2 regions of the Bacillus salitolerans genome follow, and region 2 is predicted to be linked to the other one. Evidence: a T-box and tRNA genes for the amino acid it is inferred to sense, from the RefSeq annotation. Region 2 holds a T-box; the other holds one or more tRNA genes.
The links. The T-box of region 2 lies ahead of metG (methionine--tRNA ligase). A T-box ahead of a tRNA ligase gene usually reads a tRNA of that ligase, here a tRNA-Met.
Positions count from the first base shown of each region.

Region 1: it has a tRNA-Met gene. The T-box ahead of metG (methionine--tRNA ligase) is inferred to sense a tRNA for this amino acid. The anticodon was not compared.

Region 1 is NZ_JBHUEM010000040.1:715-8,412, reverse strand. It holds gene ACFSCX_RS16940 (ABC-F family ATP-binding cassette domain-containing protein) at 1-1,321, shown strand, start outside; gene tsaD (tRNA (adenosine(37)-N6)-threonylcarbamoyltransferase complex transferase subunit TsaD) at 1,567-2,598, opposite strand; gene rimI (ribosomal protein S18-alanine N-acetyltransferase) at 2,570-3,046, opposite strand; gene tsaB (tRNA (adenosine(37)-N6)-threonylcarbamoyltransferase complex dimerization subunit type 1 TsaB) at 3,056-3,754, opposite strand; gene tsaE (tRNA (adenosine(37)-N6)-threonylcarbamoyltransferase complex ATPase subunit type 1 TsaE) at 3,751-4,209, opposite strand; gene thiL (thiamine-phosphate kinase) at 4,214-5,206, opposite strand; tRNA gene ACFSCX_RS16910 (tRNA-Asp) at 5,333-5,408, opposite strand; tRNA gene ACFSCX_RS16905 (tRNA-Met) at 5,444-5,520, opposite strand; gene ACFSCX_RS16900 (trans-sulfuration enzyme family protein) at 5,735-6,874, opposite strand.
Region 2 is NZ_JBHUEM010000003.1:254,866-262,563, reverse strand. It holds gene recQ (DNA helicase RecQ) at 1-1,974, opposite strand, end outside; gene metG (methionine--tRNA ligase) at 2,104-3,726, opposite strand; T-box leader at 3,833-4,101, opposite strand; gene ACFSCX_RS02845 (hypothetical protein) at 4,272-4,535, shown strand; gene ACFSCX_RS02840 (YjcZ family sporulation protein) at 5,041-5,169, opposite strand; gene ACFSCX_RS02835 (YjcZ family sporulation protein) at 5,222-5,314, opposite strand; gene ACFSCX_RS02830 (class I SAM-dependent methyltransferase) at 5,473-6,186, shown strand; gene ACFSCX_RS02825 (hypothetical protein) at 6,263-6,520, shown strand; gene ACFSCX_RS02820 (cation:proton antiporter) at 6,582-7,698, opposite strand, start outside.

The DNA of each region.
Region 1 (7,698 bases), on a different contig from region 2:
ACAATATTTAAGCTCATATCCTGGTGCAATCTTAATTGTTTCCCATGACCGATACTTTCTAGATAAATTAGTCACACAGGTTTATGAAATTTCTAGAACTTCCATTCAGAAATATCTCGGTAACTACAGTCACTATCTTGTGAAAAAGGCTGAGAATTATGAACGAGATCTTAAACAATTTGAAAAACAACAGGATGAAGTAGCCAAGTTAAAGGATTTCATTCAAAAGAATATTGCTAGAGCATCCACTACTAAAAGAGCCCAAAGTAGGAGAAAACAGTTAGACCGCATAGAATTGGTGGACAAGCCGTCTGGGGATGAGAAATCAGCATCCTTCCAATTTCAAATTGAACGACAAAGTGGAAATGATGTATTAAAAGTACAAAATCTAGCTATCTCCTATGAGGAAAATAAACCTACCATTGAAAATATTACCTTTACCTTAAATAGAGGAGAAAGCGTTGCTTTAATTGGTCCAAATGGAATCGGTAAGTCAAGTTTATTAAAAGGAATTTTACAGAAAATAAAGCCTAGCAATGGGACAATCCAGTTTGGATCAGGAGTTTCTATTGGATATTATGATCAAGAGCAAGCAAACTTAAAATCAAATAAACGAGTCTTAAATGAGCTCTGGGATGAATATCCTCTTGTTCCTGAAAAAGACATCCGAACCATTCTCGGTAATTTTCTTTTTTCAGGAGATGACGTGTTAAAAGAAGTATCTACCTTAAGCGGTGGCGAGAAAGCCCGATTGGCATTAGCGAAATTAATGATGCAAAAAGCGAACTTTCTTATATTAGACGAACCTACAAACCATCTTGATTTAGATAGTAAAGAGATACTTGAAAATGCATTAATCGATTATCCTGGAACGATACTGTTTGTTTCTCATGATCGATACTTTATTAACCGAATCTCAACAAAAGTACTCGAGCTAGGTCGAAGAAATGTTACGGAGTTTTTGGGCGATTATGATTATTATCTTGAAAAAAAGGCTAATCTTATTGAATTAGAGCAGTTCGAAAAGAAAACCGTTTCTATAGAAATAAATCCAAAAAAACCAGAAGTAAAATTAAGCTACGAAGAGGAAAAAGAATTAAAACGGGTAGAAAGACAACGAAAGAGACGTCTCGACGAAATTGAAACAGAGATTTCAGCTCTGGAGGCTTCAATCGCTAAAAATGAAGAGTTACTTTGTGATCCAGAAATTTATCAGGATCACGAAAAAGTACAAATGCTAAACAATGAAACGAGTCATACCAATGAAAAATTAGAGCAGTTAATGGAGGAATGGGAAGAATTAATTGAGAAAGGTGAATAAACAGTTTGTGGATAACCTAACAATAATTCTTTGCTTTCACTAAAAACACCAACAATATTAGCGTTGGTGTTTTTTTTACCCACATATACACATTGTTATCCACAATACCAACATGAAAATACGTGGTTTTTGACTAGTTTTCCACAAAACACACAATTAGTAATTCACATATCCACAGGTTATCCACAGATTGATTATTCACTACTATTATCGCAAAATAAAAAAGGCTACTCATGATAGCCTTTTTAGATACTGCTTTTGTTAAAAGATGTTAATTCTAACCCAGGATTTGCATTTAAGTCGAATCCTGAGCGTTTCCCTTTTTCATACGCAATACTTCCAGCCGCTGCAATCATCGCTGCGTTATCCGTACATAAGGACAAAGGAGGTATGACTAGTTCGACATTAGGTATCTCTTGAAACACTCTCTCTAGCTCGGCTCTTAATCCTTTATTAGCAGCAACTCCGCCCGCTAAAAGCACTTGCTTCACTCCATACTCCTTTGTAGCCTTCACAGTTTTCGTTACGAGTACATCTATTACACTATCTTGGAAGCTAGCTGCTACATTTTCAGGAGCTAACACCTCTCCTCTTTGGCTTGCGTTGTGAAGTGCATTTATGACAGCAGATTTTAGCCCACTGAAGCTAAAATCATAAGAGCCTGGCTCTAACCACGCTCTTGGCAGGTTTAATGTTGGCTGTCCTGAATGTGCTAAACGGTCAATATGTGGACCGCCTGGATAAGGCAACTCTAAAGTTCTTGCCACTTTATCATACGCTTCCCCCACTGCATCATCACGTGTTTCACCAATAACCTCAAACGAGCCATGCTCCTTCATTAAAACGAGTTCTGTATGCCCACCTGAAACAACCAATGATAATAGCGGGAACGTAAATTCCTTCATAAATCGATTTGCATATATATGCCCTGCTATATGATGTACCCCAACAAGTGGGATGCCATGTGCAAAGGCAAGTGCCTTTGCTGCGTTTACACCTATTAAAAGGGCACCCACCAATCCTGGACCCTCTGTTACAGCTATCGCATCAATATCCTCATACGAGACATTCGCTTCTTTTAATGCCTCTTCAAAAACAAGGGTCAGTTGCTCAACATGATGTCTTGAGGCAATTTCGGGAACTACCCCACCAAATCGTTTATGACTTTCAATTTGAGAAGCCACGACATTCGAAAGGATTTCTTGTCCATTTTTTACGATTGAAACCGCTGTTTCATCACAGCTTGTTTCAATTCCTAATATGATCTGATGTTTCATGAATATTCACCCACATAACTAAGGCATCCTCACCATTATCTGTGTAATAATTTTTTCGGATACCTCCATTTTGAAAACCTAATTTACGGTACAGTGATTGTGCCACATGATTCGAAACACGGACTTCCAAGGACAGCCTCTCTGAACCTAGTGCTTTTGCCAATTCAATTGCTTGATTAAGTAGCGCTTCTCCCAATTTTCTACCTCTGTAACTTGGCAAAACCGCAATATTGGTGATATGAGCATCTTCCATGACTACCCATAATCCACAATATCCTATAATCGTATTACCCTCTTGCAAAATAATATAGCTTGCATAAGGATTATTTACCATCTCATTATAAAATGCCTCATGGCTCCATGGCACTGTAAAAGACGCATGCTCAATCATTAAAACTTGATCAATATCAGCTACTGTCATTAACCGAAAGGAAATGGAATTGTTCATAAAGACCCCCTATTTGGAAGTTTCTTTGGAAGCCAACCAGTTCGCTTCAGCTTCAGCTAATCGCAAATAGCTTGGTACAAAAGAATGTGTATGTTCTGGATCTCTCATTGCTCCAATAAATGCTAACATAGACGGTTTAGGATTCCAATCCAGTTTTTCTGCAAAAACTGTTTGATTTCCAAGTTTCTGATGTAATGTCTCTTGGTGGATAGGTACATCATTCCCAATAAATAATACATTCTTATCGAGCTCTATTAGTTTTAAAACCCACTCATCGATTTGAATATTTTGATCCTCAATAATGGCTTCCATCGAGCCGTTTTTATATTCATAAAGACCTGTAAACAAATGCTGTCTCCTAGCATCTATTAACGGACAAATATAACCATCAAAATTTTTTCCATTCCATGCTAGCTGCTCTAGGCTTGAGACACTCACGATAGGAATATTTAAGGTCCATGCTAATGTTTTGGCAACGGTTACGCCGATACGTACACCTGTATATGACCCAGGTCCTTTTGCTACGACAATCTTATGTAGCATTTTTGGGGACACATCACACTCCTTCATTAAACTATCAATCGCTGGCATTAAGCGAATGGAATGGTTTTTCTTTGTATTGGTTAAAATCTCACCAACAATTTGTCCATCCCTCATGATGGCAACTCCCATTACATAGGACGACGTATCTATAGATAATATATTCATTTCTTTTCTAACTCCTCGCACAATTGTTCATATCTAACACCAACTGCTTCAAAGGTAATTTTCCTTTTTATATCGTCCATTCGTTCAATAACGATTTTTCCATACTCATTAGGCAGCTGATCCTCGATTAGATGTGCCCATTCTACGACGGTTACACCTTCTCCGTAAAAATATTCATCAAACCCCAGGTCTTCGTATGAATCCTCGACCCTATATACATCCATATGATAAAGAGGTAGTCTACCTGCATACTCTTTTATAATCGTGAAGGTAGGGCTGTTTACGTTCCGAGAGACCTCTAAACCTTTAGCGAGTCCCTTTGTAAAGGTTGTTTTTCCAGCACCAAGATCTCCCTCTAGAAGAAAAACATCACCTGGACTTGCTTGTCGGCCAAGCTTTGTAGCAATTGCCTTTGTTTCGTCCTCGTTATGTGTTATCCATTCTACAATTTTCATAGTATCACCGTGTTCCAAAATGATTATATCCTTGCTTTAATAATTGTTCTCGTCTTTTTTCAGATTGTAAAAAAACTTTTCCGGAGCCTTCTACAACTTCTCCTACTTTGGTAATCTTTATCTTTATTTTTGCGAATTCAGCCATCACTTTCTCCCATGAATTTTGTGATATCGTACCAATCAATTCATAGTCCTCTCCACCGAACAATCCCCAATTTAGTGCTCGATCAAAACCAAAAGTAAGAATATCATTAGAAAACGGGAGCTGGCTCTTATATAGAATGATATCGACATGGCTTGCTTCAGCAATTTCGATAGCCTCACTAGCTGCTCCGTCACTGATATCATTGAGGGAGACCCTATCTTGTTTGACTAACAGTTGTCCGGCTTGTACATTTGGTAATGGCATTTGATGTTTTAATACCAGGGGTGATAATTGATTCTTATTAGCCTTCTCATTTAAAAGAATATGTAAACCTGCAGCAGAGTCACCAATGTTTCCTGTAATAAACACCACGTCACCAGGCTTTGCACTACTGCGCTTTATTCCTCTATCATTCTCAACGCTTCCAATTACTGTAACATTCAAAACCAATGGTCCAAAGGTCGAGACCGTATCTCCACCAATAAGATCCATATTATACTTTTCAGCTAGATGCTCCATTCCTTTATAAATCTCCATTAGGGACTCTTCAGACCATTTTTCCGGAATAGCAATGGAGACAAGATAATACTGCGGAATCCCCCCCATCGCTGCTACATCACTGATATTCGCAGCAAGCGCCTTAAATCCAATATGAAAAGGCTCCATTGTTTCTTGTTTAAAATGAATGTCTTCCACCATTGTATCTGTACATGCAATTGTATCACTATTTTTTTCTGTCCTAAAAATTGCGGCATCATCACCAATACTCACAATTACATCTTCTCTTCGTTTCTCCTTTGGAGTAATCGCCTTTATAAATGAAAATTCATCATGAATACCCAATATGAACACCACTTTTTGAGATAATTTATTCAACAAAAATACCTTAGGAGTTTATATCCTAAGGTGCCTATTGTCATTTTCTTATTTTCCCCATAAAAATGCAAATAAAAAAACGAAAGCATACTTTCGTTAAGATGGCGGTCCCGACGGGAATCGAACCCGCGATCTCCTGCGTGACAGGCAGGCATGTTAACCGCTACACCACGGGACCGTATTATTATGTATAATGACTAAAGGTAAATAGGTTGGTTGCGGGGGCAGGATTTGAACCTACGACCTTCGGGTTATGAGCCCGACGAGCTACCAGACTGCTCCACCCCGCGATAATAAAAATAAATTTAGTTGTGTATACACATAGTTAAGTGTATTTTGACTGTCCCTTCCTCTTCAAGACTATTCAGAGATGAATGTGCGTCGTGACAACTCGAAGCTTATTCATTGAAGTGCTGCTTGTTGCTGCACCACACGATAATTAAAAAGATGACAATATTTATAGTAACACAAATTCTTTATTAAATAAAGGAAAAAGTCACTTTTTTAAATAAGTGACTTTATAATAGCTTCTTTAAATGCTTTGATGATGTCTTGATCGTGCTCAATACCTGCTGAGATCCTTACCATTCCACGAGTAATTCCTAGTTTTTTAAGGTCGTCTTCTGACAGAGCTCGGTGAGATGTAGCAATTGGATAAGAAACCGTTGTTTCTACCCCTGCCAATGTAGGTACAATCTTAATCCACTCTAATGACTCAAAGAAGCTTTCCATCCTGCATAATTCCGTATCAAGTTCAATTGTAACAATAGCACCGTTTCCTAAACTAGATAAGGTCGAGGGATAGAACAACTGCTTAACACCTTTTACTCCAACTAATGCTTCAGCTAATGCCTTTGCATTTTGGGCCTGTTTCTCCATTCGAATACTAAGTGTCTTGATTCCCCTGCACGCTAACCAGCTCTCAAATGGACTTAAATTAGTCCCTAAGTTTACAACCTTTTGATTAACCTTCTCCATTAGAGATTTGTTCCCTACTACTACACCGGCAGTAACATCACTGTGTCCTCCAATGTATTTAGTAGCACTATGTATGATCAAATCTACTCCTTTATTAATTGGTTTGCAAAGTAAGGGGGTAGCAAAAGTATTATCAATAATTGAAATTAATTTATATTCTTTAGCAACCTCTACAAGTTGGTCAATATTTTCAACTCTAAGGAGTGGGTTAGTTACAGATTCACTATAGATTACTCTTGTATTAGGCTTTATTGCCTCTAGAATAGTATGCTTGGATTCAAATGGTACAAAAGTAGATTCTATTCCTACATCCTTAAGCTCTTTTGCGATTAGCTGATATGTTCCACCATAAAGGTCAACTGGAGCGATAACATGGTCACCAGTAGAAGCTACAGCTAAAATCGATACCAATATTGCTGAAAGACCTGATGAAGTTGCAACACCTTGTTCAGCACCTTCTAAAGCAGCGACAGCTTGACCCAATTCATCAGTATTCGGATTACCTACTCTTGAATATAAAAAGTTTCCCTTCCCTTCATAAAATCCTTCTAACTCTTGTAGAGACGCAAATGTAAAGGCCGAAGATTGGTAAATAGGAGTTACTTTGCTTTTTATTGGTGTAGCCACTTTTTTTCCGTAGTGAACATTCTTCGTATAGAATTCCATACTAACTCCTTAACATGACATTTTATTTTGACTTTACTCCTCTGATGAGTGAAAGTCAATCAATCTTTTTTAGATTTGGGAGCAATCGTGTATAGGATTAATTAGTCGTATTTATCCTTGATAACACAAGACTCGTATTGTCATGTCATTGTTAAAGTTTGTTTCTAGTAGCTCATTTACTTGATTTGTTTACGTATTATTTATTCCGATAAGTTTTTTACTTTACTCATTTCCCTTTTACATGTCTATTCTTCGATTTTACATGCTTTTCTGCTCTTTACTTGCTTCGTTTCTCTTTTACTTACCCCACTTGATGTTTTACTTAACTCGTTTCTCTTTTTACTTACCCCGTTTGGCGTTTTACTTTCCTCGTTTCTCTTTTACTTACCCCATTTGGCATTTTACTTAACTCGTTTCTCTTTTTACTTACCCCGTTTGGCGTTTTACTTTCCTCGTTTCTCTTTTTACTTACCCCGTTTGACGTTTTGCTTAACTCGTTTCTCTTTTACTTACCCCGTTTGGTGTTTTACTTTCCTCGTTTCCCTTTTTACTTACCCCGTTTGGCATTTTACTTTCCTCGCTTCTCTTTTACTTACCCCGTTTGGCGTTTTACTTAACTCGTTTCTCTTTTTACTTACCCCGTTTGGCATTTTACTTTCCTCGTTTCTCTTTTACTTACCCCATTTGGTGTTTTACTTTCCTCGTTTCCCATTTTACTTACCCCATTTGACGTTTTACTTTCCTCGTTTCTCTTTTACTTACCCCGTTTGGCGTTTTACTTAACTCGTTTCTCTTTTTACTTACCCCGTTTGACGTTTTACTTT
Region 2 (7,698 bases):
TTCCCAATCTATTTGCTTGCCGGCTTCAATTGCTTGAATGATGTGATTCTGAATCGTAATTATTTTCAACTCTCTACCCTTAGCTATTTCATGAAGGGATTGCCCAGATTTATACCGTTCATATGTTTCTAGAAAACTAGGGTGTTCATTTTTCATATTTTTTACTGATGTAACCACTTCTTTAGTTGGCTGATGACCATGTTTTTCTATTTGATCTACAATAATGTCTAAAAATCGCTGCCCATATTTTGCGAGCTTCTGCTCTCCAACCCCTTTAATCTCAAGCATATCATCTAAATTTTGTGGACAGATTTCACTCATTTCACGAAGTGTTGAATCAGAGAACACTACAAATGGTGGAATGTTCTCTATAGAAGAGATTTCTTTCCTTACTTTTCTCAAAAGCTCAAATAACCCATCATTAATTTGACTGACCGATTCAGGTTGTCGTAAGCTTCTTTGGAAAATTTTCTCTTCATTACGTAATACGGGGACACAACGTTTCGTTAAGGACACAGTAGGATATTGCCCTTCAGAAAGTTTAAGGAATCCTTCTGCCAATAGAAACTGTATTCTAAAGGTAATTTCCTTTTCTGGATAGTTCTTTAGCAGGCCATAAGTGGTTAACTGCTGGAATCCAAACTCTTTAATTCTCTTATTACCCGAACCCTTCAAAACCTGTGCAACTAGAGTAACCCCAAACCGCTCATTCATTCTCTTTATACAGGAGAAAATAATTTGTGCGTCTTTCGTTATATCAACTTTCTCTCGTTCATCCATACAGTTTGAACAATTCCCACACGTTTGATCAGATACATCCTGAATAAAATAATGAATAAAGTAGTCTTGAAGACATTTTTCAGTATGACAATAATCAACCATTGACTGTAATTTTTGATATTCTTTTTTCTTCATGTCAGGCTGCAATTGCGTTTGTTCGATTAAGAATTTTTGAAGTTGTATGTCTTGAGGAGCAAAACAAAGAATACACTCACTTTCCTCTCCATCTCGTCCAGCTCTACCAGCCTCTTGATAATAGGACTCTATGTTTTTAGGCAGCTGGTAATGAATAACGTAACGAACATTTGATTTGTTTATCCCCATCCCAAAAGCATTTGTGGCGACTAGAACATGCACGTCATCATATAAGAACATATTTTGGGCATTCTCTCGGTCCTGATCAGACAATCCAGCATGGTATTTACCAACCTTAATTCCTGATTTTTGAAGATGGTTCGAAAGAGATTCAACATCTTTACGAGTAGAAGCATAAATAATACCTGATTTGTCTTTATGTTGCTTTACATAATTCGTGATAAAGGATGTTCGATCAACCCCCTTCTCAATGGAAAAAAGTAAGTTTTTTCGTTTAAAACCTGTAGAGAAAATATGTTCGTCTGATATCGATAGTAGCTTACATATATCCTGAATAACTTCATTTGTAGCAGTCGCTGTTAAGGCTACAATAACGGGTTTTGTAGAAAGCTCATTTATAGCAAGTCTAAGCGTTCGATAGCTTGGTCTAAAATCATGACCCCATTGGGATATACAATGTGCCTCGTCCACTGCAATAATGGAAACGTTAAGACTTTGAAGAAGAGAACGGAATTGTGGGGATTCAAAACGCTCAGGAGCAATATATATCAGCTTAAATTCACCATTATGGGCTGCATGAATTCGATTCTTTACTTCTTCTTGTGTCAATGAGCTATTGATAAAGGTTGCCTTAATACCCATACTGTTTAAACTGTCTACCTGATCCTTCATCAAAGATATTAATGGCGAAATAACAAGTGTCGTACCCTCTGCTAACAAACCTGGAATTTGATAACAAATTGATTTCCCTCCACCAGTTGGCATTAATACAAGAGAGTTTTCACCTGCTATCACACTTTCTATCGCTTCGGCTTGTCCCTTTCTAAAAGAATCATAGCCATAGTATTTCTTTAAAACACTAGTTGCTTCAAGTAATATAACTCATCCCTCCCATATTTATAGAATTCCAGATGAATCAATTATAACAAATAATGAGTTGAAACATATCCGATATCTAGCACAGTTACAGGATACACGCACTGAAATTATTTCCAGTGCGTGTAAGAGTTAGAGACCTAATTTTCTTCTTTCTTCTTCAATCCTAGTAGTGTCGATTCGCTCGAATAATGGAACGATGTGATTTACTTTGACGTTTTCCACCTCAATTAAAGACCATGTAGGTTCCTGTAAATGTAAAAATTCTCTAATTCTGTTTGTTGAAAATGGTAAAAATGGATCAAGTAGGTTAGACAAATTGGCAATCATTTGGACACACGTATATAATGTATTTATACACGTATTAATATCTTCTTTATATGTTTGCCACGGTTTTGTTTCATCAAAGTATTTGTTTGCGGCTCGAATATATTCAAATAACTCTTCAAGGCTTGCTTTCAACTCTCCTTTTTCAATCCCTTTTCCGATACTAACATATAATTCTTTTAGTTCTTCTTTAACCTTTTGAGAGCAATTCCCCCTTGGTAATTCACCATGAAAGGATTTCTCGATAAATTTTAATGTTCTATTGATGAAATTCCCAAATGCACCTAGCAGCTCACCATTGTGTGATAAAACAAACTCTCTCCATGAAAAATCAGCATCCCGCCTTTCAGGTGCATTGATTGTCACATAATAACGAATAGAATCAGGATCATACTGGCTAAGCAAATCAGGTATCCAAACAGCATACTCTCTACTTGTAGAAATCTTCTTTCGTTCTAGAGTTAAATATTCGCTTGAAATAATATGAGTTGGAATATTTAGTCCACCTAACCCCATGAGTAAGGCAGGCCAGATGATGGTGTGAAATGGAATATTATCCTTGCCATGAATGTAGTAGGATTTGATATCATTTCCTTTCCAAAAAGGCTCCCATTCTTCATTGTTTTCTTGCGACCATTTCATGGAAGCAGATAAATATCCCGAAACAGCATCAATCCAAACATAAACCTTCTTATCCTCAAATCCTTCAATTGGGATAGGAACGCCTACTTTTAAATCTCTTGATACAGCTCTATTCTGTAATCCTTCATTTAGGTATCTTTTTGTTAAAGAGATTGCGTTATCTCTCCAAGTTAGCTTTTTATCACTTAGTAAATTTTCAAGCTGTTGCTGAAACGTAGACAATGCAAAATATAAATGTTCCGTATTATGAATAGTAGGCTCATTTCCACATAGTTTACATCTTCTATTTAATAGTTCAAGAGGATCTAAAATAGTAGAACAAGCATCACATTGATCCCCTCTAGCCTCACTACTACAATGAGGACATGTTCCTTCAACATAGCGGTCGGGTAAAAATTGATCACAGCAAACACAAAAAGATTGTTCTACGTTCTGACGGTATATCAAATCTTTGGAAAGTAAATGTAAAAAAATGTCCTGCACAGCTTTATGATGTTCAATATCATCAGTTCTTGTGTAAAAATCAAATGAAAAGCCAAGTCTCGTAAAGCAATCTTCGAACTCTTGATGATAATAATCAGCAATTTGTCTTACTTCCTTTCCTTCCTGCCTTGACCGTATAGCAATAGGAGTCCCGTTACAATCACTTCCTGATACATATAAAACAGAGTCTCCTTTTAATCGGTAATACCTTGCAATAATATCCCCCGGAAGCAATGCCGAAATGTGTCCCAAATGTAATGAACCGTTCGCATAAGGCCATGCCCCTCCAATAAATACATTCATCCTTTTCATCCTCCTAATGATAATCGGAACGTGGCAATCACCTGTACAAGCATTTTGTTGGTAACAGAGAGAAAAACAAAAAACCCTATCCATTAACAAAAAATTGTTAAAGGACAGGGTTTAAATCCTGTGTTACCACCTTTATTCCCTAATAGCTCGCACTATTAGGCTCTGCAGGTACGGAGATTGTTTCTCGATACCGTGACTCGGATAACGGGTGCCAACTCCCGGCATAGCCTACTAACCCAAACCAATGGGTGTTCAGTATGCAGCTCAAAGACCATTTTCCAATATGTGTACCTTTGCTTCTTTTCAGCTACCAAAGCTCTCTGTAAAAGATCTCTCATATTGTACTTTTCTTATCATTGCTTTTTCAATATATTGCCATATTCACAAGTTAAAATCAATAGTTTTTTGATTATAAATTCAGTTCCAACAATAAGGATTCTATGTCTATATTTCCCGAGAAATGTCGAATAACTACTAGACACGTTTTGATTTAAAACGAAAATTTTGGAAACAATTCAATAGTAGGAGGTGCTTATATGGAAACAAATCTACGTATTGTTCAATTGCAAGAACATAATAATAGTTTTACAGTTACATATTTCAATCAAGATGAACCTCTTTTAGAATCCTTATTTCAATGTACCTTTCAGAGACAGTCAAGTCTAGAATACACTATTCAAGAGCTTCTTCAATATTGTATTCAAACTGAGGAGTTTTTAGATATTAAAGGACTTTATTCAACTAGCCTTGAACAAATCACTGCAAAATCATTATACTCATCTTTTTCCCACTTTATATAAAATAATTGATGAGAGTTAAATCCACCTATTGTCTACATTTTTGCTTTTACATTTTCATCCTGAAACATTTCATGAAAGTCGGTAATACGCTATTGAATAGTTCGAGCAACATGTCCCTTCTTCTCTCTCGCAAACCTCCCCACCTTCACGTTAAACCCTTATCTCTTTAGCTACAGTATGCCCCTCTCTGTTCTTCCAGGGCAAAAGGCAGCTACTAGAGACGATGGAGATACAATCCCTATAGTATCACCTTTCTTTAGTCTATTTGGTTTAACGATCATTTTTCTTCCCTCCCAATCGTAGACCATATGTTACCAGGTGATTTAACAAACTGCCTAGATGCTTTCTGAAAATAGGCTGAAGTATCCCCTCAAAACGGATGGTTAGTATAAAAAAATAATACAATTTGTACTAACTAAATAAGGGTCAGCCCTTATCGATTTAAACGATAAATGACTGACCTCTTTAGTTAGAAGGCGGTGTAAGGCCTTTGTTCCTTAACCGATTAGCACCAAGCTGCACCTACAATGATTAGAAGGATAAACAATACAACGATTAATACGAATGTATTCCCTCCAGAATAAGCACCTGCTACCGGAGCTCCATAGCCATAACCACAATATCCGTAGCCCATTAATTTCACCTCCTAAAAAAGAGATTACTGATTAATAACCATTGAACATTAATTAGTAACCAACGTAAGCTGATCCAACAATGATTAAAAGGATGAACAATACTACGATTAACGCGAAACCACCTGCATATCCTACTCCACTCATGGTGACACCTCCCTTACGCTTTCAAAAATAGACTATGTACTTTGTGTTCATTGTGTAAGGGCGGATACCCATTTTCAAACAATTTACTTTCTAAAAGAACCTTGCCTATTGTTTTGAATATGATTAATAGAACCAAATTGATAAAGGAGATTCAAAGTATGGGTTATACTTATACAGATTTATTAGCAATGTTTGGAATAGGCGGTGCCCATCCCGGTGGACTTTCACTCACTAGAGCCATCTTAGCTGAAATTAATATGGAAGATTGCCATAATCTTTTAGAGGTTGGATGCGGAACTGGGCAAACCACGAGTTATATTTGTCATCATTACCCTTGTAGCGTTTATGCGATTGATTCCCATCCAATAATGATAACAAAAACGAATGAGCGCCTCTCTTCCTTAAACAAGACGGCTATCGTTAAAGAAGCAAGTACAGAAAACCTTCCTTTTGCGTCGGGATTTTTTGACCTAATTCTTTCAGAATCCGTCACTGTTTTTACAAACATCCAAAAATCCTTAGAAGAATATTCAAGAGTTTTAATGGAAAAAGGAACTCTAATACTAATTGAAATGACCGAAATTGATACACTGTTAGAAAGTGAAAAGACTGAACTCAAAGATTACTATGGTATAGATCAAATTTTACAGGAACAAGAATGGAAGGATTTAATCCTTACAAGTGGATTCAAAACAGTAGAAGCAATAAGTGTTAGGTTAGAAGAATTAGAAATAGATGACCTGGATTTTACAGAATTCAACATTTCTGAATCAATTGATCAAGCCTTCTATCAAATGTTAGACAAACATCATGAACTAACGAGTAAGTATACAACCAAACTAGGTTTTCGTGTATTTCTATGTAATAAATAAGAACTAGTCAAATGTACAAACTTCTAGACTCTCCTTTTCATATCTTATTAACGTAAAAGAAAAGGAGGTATAGAAAATGTCACAAGATATATATGGATTATGTTGTCGTTACCAAGGGAAAGTTGTCAGAATTAATGATCGAAATGGCCGTGTACATGTAGGCCGAATCACTAGAGTCACTAGAAGTCATGTATATATTACACCAGCTGGAAGACCAGGAGCAGGAGGCTATGGCTACGGGTTTTATGGCGCTGGCTATGGCTGGGGAGCAGGGTATGGTCTAGCACTTGGCGTTATCACAGGAATTGCACTAGCAGGATTATTCTGGTGGTAAAAGTTTAAAGTTATCGGAACCTAGATTACCTAGGTTCCGATAGTTTATGTAGATCATATCGCTATGTGTTTAGTTTCTTTTCTTTTAAAATCCCTAACTTTTTCACTAAAGGACCTACCGTTAAACCTTGAACAAGGAGAGAGAATAGCACAACTGAAAAGGTTAACAGTAAGATTATTTCTCTACCTTCAAAATCTGTAGGAAGACTTAAGGCTAATGCGATTGATAGGCTTCCTTTAAGTCCCCCCCAATTCAGTAACATTTTATCCTTGCTAGTCAGCTCCTTTACAGCTGCTGTACTTACATACAGCGCCATCGTTCTACCTATTACTACTAAGACAATGGCCAATAGGATCATTCCGAAACGACCAGAAAAATCAATCTGCCTAATTTCTAATCCTACCATTAAAAATATTAATGAGTTTGCAATGAGTGTAATTGCATCCCAAAAAGAATGAATGTTCGTATGAGTAATCGAGGACATTCCAATTTTTGACCCATAGCTTCCAAACATTAATCCACCAACTACAACGGCAATAACCCCTGAAACATGAAAATGCTCGGCAATGAAAAATGCCCCAAAGAATAAAAGAGCAGAAAAGGCGATTTCTAATGGATAGTCATCAAATATTCGAATAATTTGGGAGAATAACCATCCTAAAGCTCCCCCAATTAATACTCCACCAACTGCAAATTTTAAGAATAATAATAATCCACTACCTAAACCGGCCCAGCCCATTTCTATATAAGTAAGTAAATATATGGTTGAAATTTGAAAGAGGACTACTGCTATCCCATCATTAAAAAGAGATTCGCCTTCAATTGTTGTCGAAAGCTTGGAAGGAACACCTAACGTTTTAAAAATCGATAGTACACTAATAGGATCTGTTGCACTCATTAATGCTGCAAACGTAAACGCAACTACTAAAGGTAACCCCAATAATGAGTAGGCACCAAACCCAATTAATATAAATGATAGTAATGTTCCACCAAAGGCTAGGGCCAAAATAGACTTCCGTTGTTCAAACAGATGAGAAAATGGCAATTTCATTGTAGCATCACCAAGTAAGATAGGTAAAAACAATGAAATAATAATCGCTTGAAACACATTTGACTGGGTTATAAAGGATTCAGCTTCTTCTATTATTGGGATTTCAGTAACCCCTAGTAATAATCCA